3 regions of the Pantoea sp. SGAir0430 genome follow, and region 3 is predicted to be linked to each of the others. Evidence: predicted binding sites of a transcription regulator. Region 3 holds the regulator's gene; each other region holds the start of a gene.
The links. The regulator PurR, encoded in region 3, represses purine synthesis genes. The targets are predictions, from matches to a motif close to CANGCAAACGTTTGCNTG.
Positions count from the first base shown of each region.

Region 1 (4,326 bases), 1.3 Mb from region 3:
ACTGGTTTGGTGACTACGCGAAACGCTTCCTTGTCGAGAGCCGCAGCATGCTGCGCTCCGCCAACGACAGTCGCCAGTAATGATTAAGGCATCCGCGAGGATGCCTTTTTGTTTTACAGACGCGGTTCTACCGGTACCACGTTCTCACCGGGATAGCAGCCCAGCACCTTCAGTGAACGCGTGAGCGCACGCAGTTCTTCCAGCGCCTGCTGCATATTCTCCGACTGCAGATTGCCCTGCACATCAATGTAAAACATCTCTTCCCACGGGTTACCGTTGATTGGCCGGTTTTCCAGCTTGCTCATGATCAGATTGTGATTACGCAACACCAGCAGTGCTTCAACCAGCGCGCCGGCCTGCTGGCCCGTCGCCATAATCAGCGTGGTTTTGGCCGGCACCTGGCTGGAGACTTCAATCGGTTTACGCGCGAGCACAATGAAGCGGGTATGGTTCTGCTGCTGATTCGCCAGGTTGCGCTCCAGCACCTGCAGACCATACAGCTCACCGCCGGCTTCGCTGCCCAGCGCGGCCACGTGCGGCGAGTTCATCGCGGCTACTTTTTCCATCGCCGCCGCCGTACTTTCGGTGTATTCGATTTTCCACTGCGGGAAGCGGTTGATGAACTGGCTGCACTGCTGGAACGGCTGCGGATGGCTATACACGGTTTCAATCTGCTGCAAATCGGTATTACCGCTAACCAGCACGCAGTGTTCGATAGGAATCGTCAGCTCGCCGACGATCGACAGCGACGTTTGCTGCAGCAAATCATATACGTCATTGATCGAGCCGGAACTGGTGTTTTCAATCGGCATCACCGCGTAATCCGCCTGACCGCTTTCAACCTGCTGAATGATGTCGTGGAATTTCAGACACCCCATTTCCACCATCGAATCGAAGTGGCGCGTGGCGTATTTACGGGCGGCAAGGTGCGAATAGGAGCCTTTTGGGCCGAGGAAGGCGATGCGCGGCGCGTGCGCATGTGGATGATTCAGGTTTTTCTGCAGCAGCGCCTGCTGGGTCAGCACCGAATCCTCAATCACTAACTGGAACAGGCGCGTGATGTAGTGCGCATCCAGCTGATGTTTTTTACCCAGCGCGATGAGATTTTCCAGCAGGGCGCGTTCGCGCTCGACGTCACGAATCGGGCGATGGGTGGCCAGCTTGGCCTGCGCTACCTCAACGGCCAGCGCGCGCCGTTCAGCCAGCAGCGTTAACAGCCTGGCATCGACAGCGCTGATCTTATCGCGTAACGCCAGCAGCGGATTCTCGGGATTCATAGGGCTCACCTGTAAAATGTCCAATAAAAAAGCCTCCCGGTTGGGAGGCTTTGTTGTTCGTCTTCGCATTCATTTTCACACGACGAATCGCCTCCCAATCAGGGGAAGGTAAAAAAGAATGCGAAGAAGAACGGCAGTAGTTTCATGATCAATTCCGGCAATAAAGTGAACTGAGAGTAACCGCACAGCTTAAAAGCTGTCAATAAAAAACGCGCCCGCAGGCGCGTTGCTGAAAAGCGATAAATTACCCGGCAGGGGTGAAATCTTTAACACTGCTGGTGGCGCGCCGTGCTTCAGGCTTGTGCTGTGCTTTATTTAGCTGGCGCTCCAGCTTGGCGATCAAGTCATTGATGGCCGTATACATATCATCGTGTTTCGCGCTGGCGACCAGCGTGCCGTTTGGCGTGTTAATGGTGGCATCGGCCACAAATTCTTTCGGCTCTTTCGATAACACAATGTGCGGATTTATCAGGTGGGTTTGCCATTTTTCCAGCTTGGCGAGACGGTCTTCGACATGGTTGCGGATTGCCGCAGTGATTTCCATTTGTTTGCTGGTAATGTTCAGAATCATAGTTAAACCTCTCTGTCATTTCCGTCTGGGTAGGACCAGCATACCGCGCAAATCAGGAAAATGTGTGATCTGGATCACATTGGAATGTCACTTTTTGTCAATGCCAGCGAATTGTGAGAAAGGCCGGGAAAAGGGCGAAAAAAGCTTGATGCACAGCGGGGACAGGGGCAAGATTGATGAGTTAACCGTAGCGGAAAAACCCGTTGCAGACGGTTTTCTGACCAAAAAAAAGCAGCCACAGCGGCTGCTTTTTTTATGGCACGAAAATCAGGACGCGCTATTCGCCGCAATGATTTTCGCGACTTTGTCGGCTTCCGTCGTCAGCTGCAGCTGGCGATAGGCATTTTCCATCAACGGCAGCGCGTCACGCGTGGCCTGGGTGTCCGGATAATCGCGCATCATACCTTCAACCCGATTAACAACGGCGACATAGGCACCGCGCTTGGTATAGAATTGCGCCACGGAGAGCTCATACTTCGCCAGGCGATCTTTCAGGAACGTCAGACGTTTCTGCGCATCTGCCGCGTACTGGCTGTTCGGATAGCCGCGCAGTAGCTGAGAGAAGTCACGGAATGCATCACGCGCATGGGTAGGATCGCGGTCGGAACGATCGATCCCGAAGAAGCCCTGCAGCGCGGAATCATCCAGTGCCATGTCCGTCAGGCCCTTCATATAGATCACGTAATCAATGTTAGGGTGCGTCGGGTTCAGGCGCATAAAGCGGGAAATGGCGGCTTGCGCCAGTGGCAGATCGGCATTTTTGTAGTACGCGTAGATCAAATCCAGCTGCACTTGCTGCGAGTAAGGACCAAACGGATAACGGTTATCCAGCGCTTCCAGTTGCTTAATCGCCGCTTTAAAGTTACCGTCCTGCAGCTTTTGCTGCGCTGTGGCGTAAATTTCAGACGGCGGGCTGTCCGGGACCGGGTCCGATGAGCCGGAACAGCCCACCAGTGCCAGGCTCAGGCTCAGTGTGGCAGCAGCCACCAGATGTTTCATACGCGTCATGACGAAATGATTATCCTCAAAGTGTTATGGCGGAAGCTGTCCGTATAGCTCCCGGTAATGACCAGTACGATAGCACATTATATTAAACGGCATCGCCGTGAAAACCCAACGTTAACGAAGAAGCTGTATATGGCACAACAAGTTCAACTCACCGCAACGGTGTCCGAAGCACAGCTTGGACAACGCTTAGATCAGACTTTGGCGGAATTGTTCCCTGATTATTCACGTTCCCGCATAAAAGAGTGGATCCTTGAGCGTCGGGTCAGCGTCAACGGCACCATCATCGATAAACCGAAAGAGAAAGTACTCGGCGGTGAGCGGGTGGCGATTGATGCCGAGATCGAAGAGGAGCAGCGCTGGGAAGCGCAAAATATTCCGCTGGATATTGTTTATGAAGATGACCACATCCTGGTGATCAACAAACCGCGCGACTTAGTGGTCCACCCTGGCGCCGGTAATCCGGACGGCACGGTACTGAATGCGCTGCTTTATCACTATCCGGCGATTGCCGACGTGCCGCGCGCCGGCATCGTGCACCGTCTGGATAAAGACACCACCGGACTAATGGTGGTGGCCAAAACGGTACCGGCGCAGACGCATCTGGTTGAAACGCTGCAGCTGCGTGAAATCACCCGTGAATATGAAGCGGTGGCGATTGGCACCATGACCGCCGGCGGTACGGTGAATGAGCCGATGGCGCGTCACTCTACCAAGCGTACCCACATGGCGGTGCATCCGATGGGTAAACCGGCCACCACGCACTATCGCATCATGGAGCATTTCCGCGCCCATACGCGCTTACGCCTGCGCCTGGAAACCGGCCGTACTCACCAGATTCGCGTGCACATGGCGCACATTAATCATCCGCTGGTGGGCGATCCGCTGTACGGTGGTCGTCCGCGTCCGCCAAAGGGCGCTTCTGAGGCTTTTATCAGTACGCTGCGCGGTTTTGACCGCCAGGCGCTGCACGCCACTATGCTGCGTCTTTATCATCCGATCACCGGGATTGAGATGGAGTGGCACGCGCCATTGCCGCAGGACATGGTTGATCTGATTGAGGCACTGAAAGCCGATACCGACGAGTTCCGCGATCAGCTGGACTGGCTATGAGTGACTGGATCGTGCCGCAGTGGCCAGCGCCGGCGCGCGTGCAGGCTTATTCGACCACGCGGCACGGCGGCGTTAGCACTGCGCCATGGGATTCCCTCAACCTTGGCGCGCACGTCGGGGACGAGGCGGATTGCGTGATGCACAATCGTCAGCGCGTGGTCGAGCAACTGGCGCTACCGGCGATGCCGCAGTGGCTGGAGCAGGTACACGGCCAGACGGTGGCGCGTCTGCCGGCGGCTGCGTCCCTGCCGCGAGCCGATGCGGCGATAACGCGGGAAAGCGGCGTGGTGTGTGCAGTGATGACCGCCGACTGTCTGCCGGTGCTGTTTTGCAGCCATGATGGCAGCGAAGTTGCCGCGG
Region 1 is NZ_CP039427.1:4,002,656-4,006,981, forward strand. Features, by position in the region: gene tyrA (bifunctional chorismate mutase/prephenate dehydrogenase) at 1-80, shown strand, start outside; gene pheA (bifunctional chorismate mutase/prephenate dehydratase) at 114-1,277, opposite strand; Phe leader region at 1,300-1,424, opposite strand; gene pheL (pheA operon leader peptide PheL) at 1,376-1,423, opposite strand; gene raiA (ribosome-associated translation inhibitor RaiA) at 1,522-1,848, opposite strand; gene bamD (outer membrane protein assembly factor BamD) at 2,116-2,856, opposite strand; gene rluD (23S rRNA pseudouridine(1911/1915/1917) synthase RluD) at 2,986-3,966, shown strand; gene yfiH (purine nucleoside phosphorylase YfiH) at 3,963-4,326, shown strand, end outside.
Region 1: a site for PurR is predicted at 2,051-2,068, ahead of raiA (ribosome-associated translation inhibitor RaiA). Genes of this name have one in related genera too.

Region 2 (4,326 bases), 650 kb from region 3:
TGCCGGTCAGCGCGTAACGGTTGTGGCCTGATTAGCCAGGTGCGCATGAATGCGCACCCTACACCCGTTGATCGCTGGTGATAAAATGGGCGAACCGCAGTTCGCCCTTTTTGTTATTTACGGCGCCAGCTTGACCCCTGCGGGCCATCTTCCACGATAACGCCCAGCTCATTCAGCTTGTCACGTGCGATGTCCGCCTGCGCCCAGTCTTTCGCGGCACGCGCATCGGCGCGGGTTTTCACCCAGTGTTCAATCTCCGCCACTTCATCGGCATTGACCTGTGCGCCACTCTGCAGGAACTGCTCCGGATCCTGCTGCAGAATGCCCAGCACATCGGCCAGCTGGCGCAGTTTCGCGGCCAGCGCATCGGCGGCGGCTTTATCTTCACCCTTCAGGCGATTGACTTCACGCGCCATATCGAAGAGCACCGAGTAAGCTTCCGGCGTGTTGAAATCATCGTCCATGGCGCTACGGAAGCGGGCTTCAAACGCCTCACCGCCAGCCGGCGTCGCGCTGGCATCGGTATGGCGCAGCGCGGTGTAAAGGCGCTCCAGCGCCGCGCGTGCCTGATTCAGGTTATCTTCGCCATAGTTAAGCTGGCTGCGATAGTGGCCGGACATCAGGAAGTAGCGCACGGTTTCCGCATCGTAGTGCTGCAGCACATCGCGCACGGTAAAGAAGTTGCCGAGCGATTTCGACATCTTTTCCCGGTCAACCATCACCATGCCGGAGTGCATCCAGTAGTTCACATACGGGCCATCATGTGCACAGGTCGACTGCGCCACTTCGTTCTCATGGTGCGGGAACATCAGGTCTGAACCGCCACCGTGGATGTCGAAATGGGTGCCAAGCTGTTTGCAGTTCATCGCCGAGCACTCAATGTGCCAGCCCGGGCGGCCGTTGCCCCACGGTGAGTTCCACGCCGGCTCATCAGCCTTGGACATTTTCCACAGCACAAAGTCCATCGGGTTGCGCTTCACTTCCGCCACTTCCACGCGCGCGCCGGCCTGCAGCTGTTCGAGATCCTGACGCGACAGCGCGCCGTAATCTTTATCGCTCAGCACATCAAACATCACGTCGCCGTTATCCGCCACGTAGGCATGGCCGCGATCGATCAGCTTGCCGACCAGTTCGATGATCTCCGCGATGTGGCGCGTGGCGCGCGGCTCCAGATCCGGCGGCAGAATACCCAGCGCGGCAAAATCTTTGTGCATTTCGGCGATCATCCGGTTGGTCAGCGTTTCGATGCTTTCCCGGTTTTCGTTGGCACGTTTAATGATCTTGTCATCGATATCAGTGATATTACGCACATATTTCAGCTTATAGCCCACGTAACGCAGGTAACGCGCGACCACGTCAAATGCCACAAAGGTACGCCCATGGCCGATATGACAGAGGTCGTAAACCGTGATTCCACACACGTACATACCGATTTCACCGGCATGAATGGGTTTAAATTCCTCTTTCTGGCGACTCAGGGTGTTATAGATCTTTAGCATTGAACGATTCCGTTGTTTACGTGTGCGGGATACGCCTTCTTGATGTAGCCGGTTATTGTGCCGTATTTTTCCGACTTGTGCATCGCTCGCTTCGCAACTGCCGTTGCCTTACTGACGCGTTATTGGAAATTGTGATATAAGAGGCGTCTACAAAAATGCCCCGCCGCCTTGCCGGTGCGGCAGTTGATACTGACGACAACCTCCACAGGACGAATATAATGGTCACTTTCCAGACGAACCATGGCGATATCGTAATCAAAACCTTCGATGACAAAGCGCCGGCTACCGTACAGAACTTCCTGGACTACTGCCGTGAAGGTTTCTACGACAACACCATTTTTCACCGCGTGATCAACGGTTTCATGATTCAGGGCGGCGGTTTCGAGCCGGGCATGAAGCAGAAAGCCACCAAAGCAGACATCCGCAACGAAGCCAATAACGGCCTGAAAAACACCAAAGGCACGCTGGCGATGGCGCGTACCCAGGCACCTCACTCGGCTACCGCACAGTTCTTCATCAACGTTGCCGATAACGACTTCCTGAACTTCCGTGACGAAAGCCTGCAGGGCTGGGGTTACTGCGTGTTTGCTGAAGTGGTTGAAGGCATGGACGTGGTCGAAAAAATCAAAGCAGTGAAAACCGGCCGCAGCGGCATGCACCAGGACGTGCCGGTTGATGACGTGATCATCCAGAAAGTGACCGTCAGCGAGTAATGTCGCGCACGCTGTTTATCGCAGATTTACATCTGTGTCAGGAAGAACCGGCAATCACTGCCGGTTTTCTGCATTTTTTGCAGCGGGAAGCGCAGCAGTGTGATGCGCTTTACATCCTTGGCGATCTGTTTGAAGCGTGGATTGGCGATGACGATCCTAATCCGCTGCATCAGCAGATCGCCGACGCCCTGCGTGCCCTGCCGGTGCCAAAATTCTTTATTCACGGCAATCGCGACTTCCTGTTAGGTCAACAGTTCGCCCGCGCCAGCGGCATGACGCTGCTGCCCGAAGAGCAGGTGCTGGAGCGCTATGGTCAGCGCGTGCTGATGATGCACGGCGATACACTGTGTACTGACGATCACGGTTATCAGCGTTTTCGCGCCAAAGTGCATCAGCGCTGGCTGCAGCGGCTGTTTCTCGCGCTGCCGTTGCGTCTGCGCATGCGCATTGCCGCGCGGATGCGGGCCGACAGCAAGCAGGCCAACCAGCACAAGTCACTGAGCATCATGGACGTCAATCCGCAGGCGGTAGCCGCGGCGATGACGCGCCAGCAGGTGCCGATCCTGATTCACGGCCACACCCATCGTCCGGCGATTCATCAGTTCGAGCTCGCCGGCACGCCAGCGCAACGCGCGGTGCTGGGCGCGTGGCATGAGCGCGGATCAATGATTCAGCTGGACGCACAGGGCGTGGAGTTAATCGAATTTCCTTTCTGATTGTTTGCGGCGGAAATGCCGGTTTTCCGCCTACGCAACCGTTTTCCTTGCCGCTGTCTCGTGCTATTCTCTGTGCCCTTCTTTACCTGCCCGCCCGGCCAGGTTCGTTTGATTATTCACAGGAGTTGACCGCATGTCATCCAACGCCGCCCCGGCCCGTATCGCCATCGTCATGGGTTCCAAAAGTGACTGGGCTACCATGCAGTTCGCCGAGGAAATCCTTAACAGCCTGGATGTCCCGTTCCACGTTGAAGTGGTCTCTGCGCATCGTACGCCAGATAAGCTGTTCAGCTTCGCAGAGCGCGCAGCCGACAACGGTTTTCAGGTGATCATCGCCGGTGCCGGCGGTGCGGCGCACCTGCCAGGCATGCTGGCGGCGAAAACCCTGCTGCCGGTGCTGGGCGTACCGGTACAGAGCGCAGCGCTGAGCGGCGTGGACAGCCTCTACTCCATCGTACAGATGCCGCGCGGCATTCCGGTCGGTACGCTGGCCATCGGTAAAGCCGGTGCCGCCAACGCCGCACTGCTGGCGGCGCAGATCCTGGCAATTCACGATCGCGAGCTGGCTGCACGCCTGGCCGCCTGGCGTCAGAGCCAGACCGATGAAGTGCTGAATAATCCGGATCCGCGGGAGGACGCATGAAGCCAGTTTGCGTACTCGGCAACGGTCAACTGGGCCGCATGCTGCGCCAGGCCGGCGAGCCGCTGGGCATCGCCGTGTATCCGGTCGGGCTGGACGCGGAGCCGTCAGCACTGCCGATCGCGCAAAGCGTGATTACGGCGGAAATCGAGCGCTGGCCGGAAACCGCGCTGACGCGCGAGCTGGCTAACCATCCGGCGTTCGTCAACCGCGATATTTTTCCGCGCCTCGCCGATCGCCTGACGCAAAAGCAGCTGCTCGACCAACTCAACCTGGCAACCGCACCGTGGCAGTTGCTGGCTGATAAAAGCGAGTGGCCGGCGGTATTTAGCACGCTGGGCGAGCTGGCGATCGTCAAGCGCCGCACCGGCGGCTACGACGGCCGCGGTCAGTGGCGCCTGCGCGCCGACGAAACCGCAACGCTGCCGGATGAGTGCTACGGCGAGTGCATCGTTGAGCAGGGTATTAACTTCAGCGGTGAAGTCTCGCTGGTGGGCGCGCGCGGGCACGATGGACGCACGGTGTTTTATCCGCTGACGCACAACCTGCATCAGGACGGCATTCTGCGTACCAGCGTTGCCTTCCCGCAGGCTGATGCCGCGCAACAGCAGCAGGCAGAAGCGATGCTGAGCGCGATCATGCATGAGCTGAAGTATGTGGGCGTGATGGCGATGGAGTGTTTCGTCACGCCGCAGGGCTTGCTGATCAATGAGCTGGCACCGCGCGTGCACAACAGCGGCCACTGGACGCAGAATGGC
Region 2 is NZ_CP039427.1:1,877,370-1,881,695, forward strand. Features, by position in the region: gene ybcJ (ribosome-associated protein YbcJ) at 1-31, shown strand, start outside; gene cysS (cysteine--tRNA ligase) at 114-1,499, opposite strand; gene ppiB (peptidylprolyl isomerase B) at 1,718-2,212, shown strand; gene E7738_RS09120 (UDP-2,3-diacylglucosamine diphosphatase) at 2,212-2,928, shown strand; gene purE (5-(carboxyamino)imidazole ribonucleotide mutase) at 3,062-3,571, shown strand; gene purK (5-(carboxyamino)imidazole ribonucleotide synthase) at 3,568-4,326, shown strand, end outside.
Region 2: a site for PurR is predicted at 2,960-2,977, ahead of purE (5-(carboxyamino)imidazole ribonucleotide mutase). Genes of this name have one in related genera too.

Region 3 (4,326 bases):
CACCGCAAACAGGCCCAGAATGCTCAGGCTGTAAATCATCAGCAACCACGGCAGCAGCTGCGCACCCTGAAAACGGTTCAGCAGTGCGCGACAGCCAAACCCGCCCAGCAGGAAGGCGATGGTCTGCGGAATATAGCTCAGGCCAATGTCCGCCGGGCTCAGACCCGCGGCGGCGAGGATAAACGGCGAGCCGGTCAGCCAGGCGAAGAAACTGGCGGAACAGGCGGCATAAATCACTACGTTACCGCTGTAAATACGCGTCGCCAGCAGCGTCAGCCAGCTGGGCTGCGGCGTGCTTTCGTGGCGCGCACGCGGCGCGCTGGCCAGTTTCAGCGTGCCGAACAGCAGCACCAGCGTCACCAGCGTGAGCGCGAGGAAGATGGCGCGCCAGTGAAAATGGGCCATCAGCCAGGCACCCAGCAGCGGTGCCAGCGCCGGTGACAGCGCCACCAGCGGCATAATCGTGGCAAATACTTTGTTGGCTTTGGCCTGCGGATAGCGATCAACCACCAGCGCCTGCCAGCTCACCGCTGCGGCGCACACGCCTACCGCCTGCACAAAACGCAGCGCCAGCATCAGCCAGACGTTAGTCACCCACAGCATGGCAAGACAGCTCAGCGCAAACAGGCTCAGGCCCGCCAGCAGAATGGGTTTACGGCCGAAGCGGTCCGACAGCACGCCCCACAGCACCTGCGCACAGGCAAAGCCGCCCAGAAACAGGCTCAGGCTGGCGCTGATGGTGCCCGGTGCGGAAGCAAAGTCGCGCTGCATGGCGCCGAAGGCGGGTAAATACATATCGGTGGCCAGAAAGCCGAGCATGCTCAGCACGGCAAGGTAAGGCAGAAATCCTTTGGATGACAGCATGGTTTTTCTCACTCGGCAGGTTGAACGGCGGGGAGTGTAAAAGGGTGCAGCGGGCTTTGTGAAACGCTAATATTTGCAGGGTGCTGTTAAAATTTTTGATGGGAAAACTATGTGGTCGGAATATGCACTTGAGGTGGTGGACGCGGTAGCGCGCACCGGCAGTTTTAGCGCGGCGGCGCAGGAGCTGCACCGCGTGCCCTCTGCCATCAGCTATACCGTGCGCCAGCTGGAAGGCTGGCTGGCGGTACCGCTGTTTGAGCGGCAGCATCGCGAAGTGGTGCTGACGGCAGCAGGCGAGCATTTTGTGCGTGAAGGGCGTTCTGTTATCAAAAAAATGATGGCCACGCGCCGCCAGTGTCAGCAGCTGGCTAATGGCTGGCGCGGTCAGCTCAGTATCGCGGTAGATTGCATCGTCAAACCGCAGCGCACCCGCCAGCTGGTAAAGGATTTTTACCGCCATTTCCCCGATATGGAGCTGATCATCAGCTACGAAGTATTTAACGGCGTGTGGGACGCGCTGGCTGATGGTCGTGTCGATGTGGCGATTGGCGCCACCCAGGCCATTCCGGTCGGCGGCCGCTTCGCCTTTCAGGATATGGGCGCGCTCAACTGGCGCTGCGTGGTGAGTCCGCAGCATGCGCTGGCCCACAGTCCGCAGCTGGACGACGAAACCCTGCGCGCCTGGCCGTCGCTGGTGCTGGAAGATACGTCGCGCGCGCTGCCGCGCCGCATGACGTGGACGCTGGATAACCAGCGGCGGCTGGTGGTGCCGGAGTGGGAAACCGGGCTGGATTGCCTGCAGGCTGGATTGTGCGTGGGCATGGTGCCGGGGCACCTGGCGCGCCCGCTGCTGGACAGCGGCGCGCTGGTGGAGCTGGCGTTGCCGCAGCCGTTTCCGGACAGCCCGTGTTGCGTCAGCTGGTCTGAGCAGCGCGCGTCACCGGCGCTGGCGTGGTTACTGGAATATCTGGGCGATGCGGAGACGCTGAACCACGAGTGGCTCAGCGAGAAGGTGGCTTAACGGCGGTAATCGCGGAACGGGCCATCGGCCACGGAGCGGCGCTCAATCAGCGTGGGCTGCACTTCAATGGTCTGCGGCTCTTCGCGTTTGCTGGTGATGCGGTCCAGCAGCATCTCCAGTGCCTTTTCCCCCAGCTGCGCTTTCGGCTGGTGCACGGTTGTCAGCGCCGGGGTGAAGTAGCGCGCGTTGCGCACATTGTCATAGCCAATTACCGAAATATCCTGCGGCACGCGCAGTCCCATCTCGTCGGCCGCGCAAATCGCGCCCATCGCCATGATATCGCCGCCGCAGAACACCGCCGTCGGGCGCTGTTTCTGGTTCAGGATCTGCTGCATTGCCTGATAACCTGACTCCGGTTCGAAGTCACCCTGCACAATCCACTCGGGACGGACGCTGATGCCCGCTTCCTGCATCGCCTGCAGAAAACCCGCATGACGGCCGCCACCGGTGTTGCGCTCCATCTGGCCAGGGATAGCACCGATATCGCGATGGCCGCGCTCAATCAGGTATCGCCCGGCGAGGTAACCGCCGTGGAACGCATTGTCCTGCACGGTATCGGTAAAGTCCCCGCGCGATTCGCCCCAGTCCATGACCACCATCGGGATATTGCGGTTCTCTTCCAGCATCTGCAGCAGATCGTCGGGATATTCGGAGCACATGACCAGCAGGCCATCGACGCGCTTTTGCGCCATCATCGACAGATAGGCGCGCTGTTTTTGCAGATCGTTATGCGCGTTGCCGAGAATCAGCGTGTAACCACGCTCAAAGCAGTGATTCTCCACGGCTTCAATAATTTCGGCGAAGTAGGGCGCTTCGCTGGAGGTCGCCAGCAGGCCCAGCGTCTTGGTGTGATTCACCTTCAGGCTGCGGGCCACCGCGCTCGGTGAATAGTGCAGCGCTTTAATCGCTTCCCATACGGCGTTACGCGTCTCTTCCGCGACAAAACGCGTTTTGTTGATGACATGCGAAACCGTGGTGGTTGAGACCCCGGCGCGTTTCGCCACATCTTTAATGGTTGCCATGAAAATGGTACTCCTGGGCTTATCGCAACTTACTGATAAGTATATTGTTAAACGTTTGCGTCTGCTAATGGTTTTGCGCCCTGAATATCAGGGCTAATCTGCTTAATCGGGCAGGGAAACATCCTTCAGCAGGCTGTCAATGCAGCATGCGCTAAATCTGTTGCGCAACGAAAGGCGGCGATTCTAGCAAGCCGGGGCGGATAACACGAGATTTTTGCCCATCACTGTGCGAAAATTATTTAACCATGCAAACTGTGTGACTAAGGAGTTGTGATGAGTACCGATTTGAAACTGGCATTGACCACCACCGCCGCTGCTCTGCTGATGATTATTGCCTTTAGCTTTACCGCCATTCTGCATTAATAAAAAAGCCGGTGCTGCTGAACAGCCACCGGCTTTTTTGTTGCGCAACGCTGAGGTTAGCGCACGGTTTTCGGCGTCATCATACGGCGCGCGCCAACGTAATGCTTCTGCCAGTAATCCTCGCCCAGCGCGCTAATCTGAATGTCCTTACCGGTGCGCGGAGACTGAATGAATTTGCCATTGCCCAGATAAACCCCGACATGGTCGGCGGTGCCGCGGTTGTTGATGCGGAAGAACACCAGATCGCCTTTCTCCAGCATCTCACGCTTAATTGGTGCCGCATCGCGCAGGTGATACATCTCATTGGCGGTGCGGGGAAATTTAAACTTCACCAGGTCTTTGTAGGCGTACCACACTAAACCACTGCAGTCGAAACCGGTGTGCGGTGAGGTGCCTCCCCACTGATACGGTTTACCCAGCTGGCCCATCAGTTTCGTCATCGCGGTTTCGCGCGCTTTTTGATAGCGCAAGCGGTGGGCTTTGCTCATTTTAATGCCGCTCAGCTGCTGCACTTCATCATCAACGGCAACGTCACGCGATTTTTTCGCCAGCCGCTGATGACCATATTTTTTCGCACTGAGCTTAAGTGGGGATTTGCGCTGCGTGGTGTGCTGAAGTACCGTTTCGCTTTTCTGCTGTTTTTTCAGCCTGAACTTCTGTACCGACGTCAGGCGTGACTTTTTGCTGGTGGTTTTCACCGGGCGTCGTTTGCGACGCTCATCTTCACGCGCGTTCTTTTTCTCCGCTTTCTGCAAACTGGCATTAACCGGCGCATGCGGAGAAGCCGCCGCCACATTAAAGAACAGTTGGGCAAAAGCCAGTATGAAAAGCGTAATCAGTAAACGCATAGTCCGGTTACATGTTAAGCCGTCGGCAGGAAGCCAGACCGCGGTAAAGTTAGAAAAATCTGATCGACGATCAGCACCGGGGCAATTCTAATCCACTTTTTTTGCAAAAGGTAAGGTCTTTTTCCATTAATCTGTCACGGTACTGAAAGTGGGGCAAAAATGAGCGATTTCAGCTGTTTAACCCAGCGGAATTATTGCTAATTATTAA
Region 3 is NZ_CP039427.1:1,227,046-1,231,371, reverse strand. Features, by position in the region: gene punC (purine nucleoside transporter PunC) at 1-864, opposite strand, end outside; gene punR (DNA-binding transcriptional activator PunR) at 974-1,885, shown strand; gene purR (HTH-type transcriptional repressor PurR) at 1,882-2,907, opposite strand; gene E7738_RS05880 (cytochrome bd-I oxidase subunit CydH) at 3,181-3,270, shown strand; gene E7738_RS05875 (C40 family peptidase) at 3,327-4,118, opposite strand.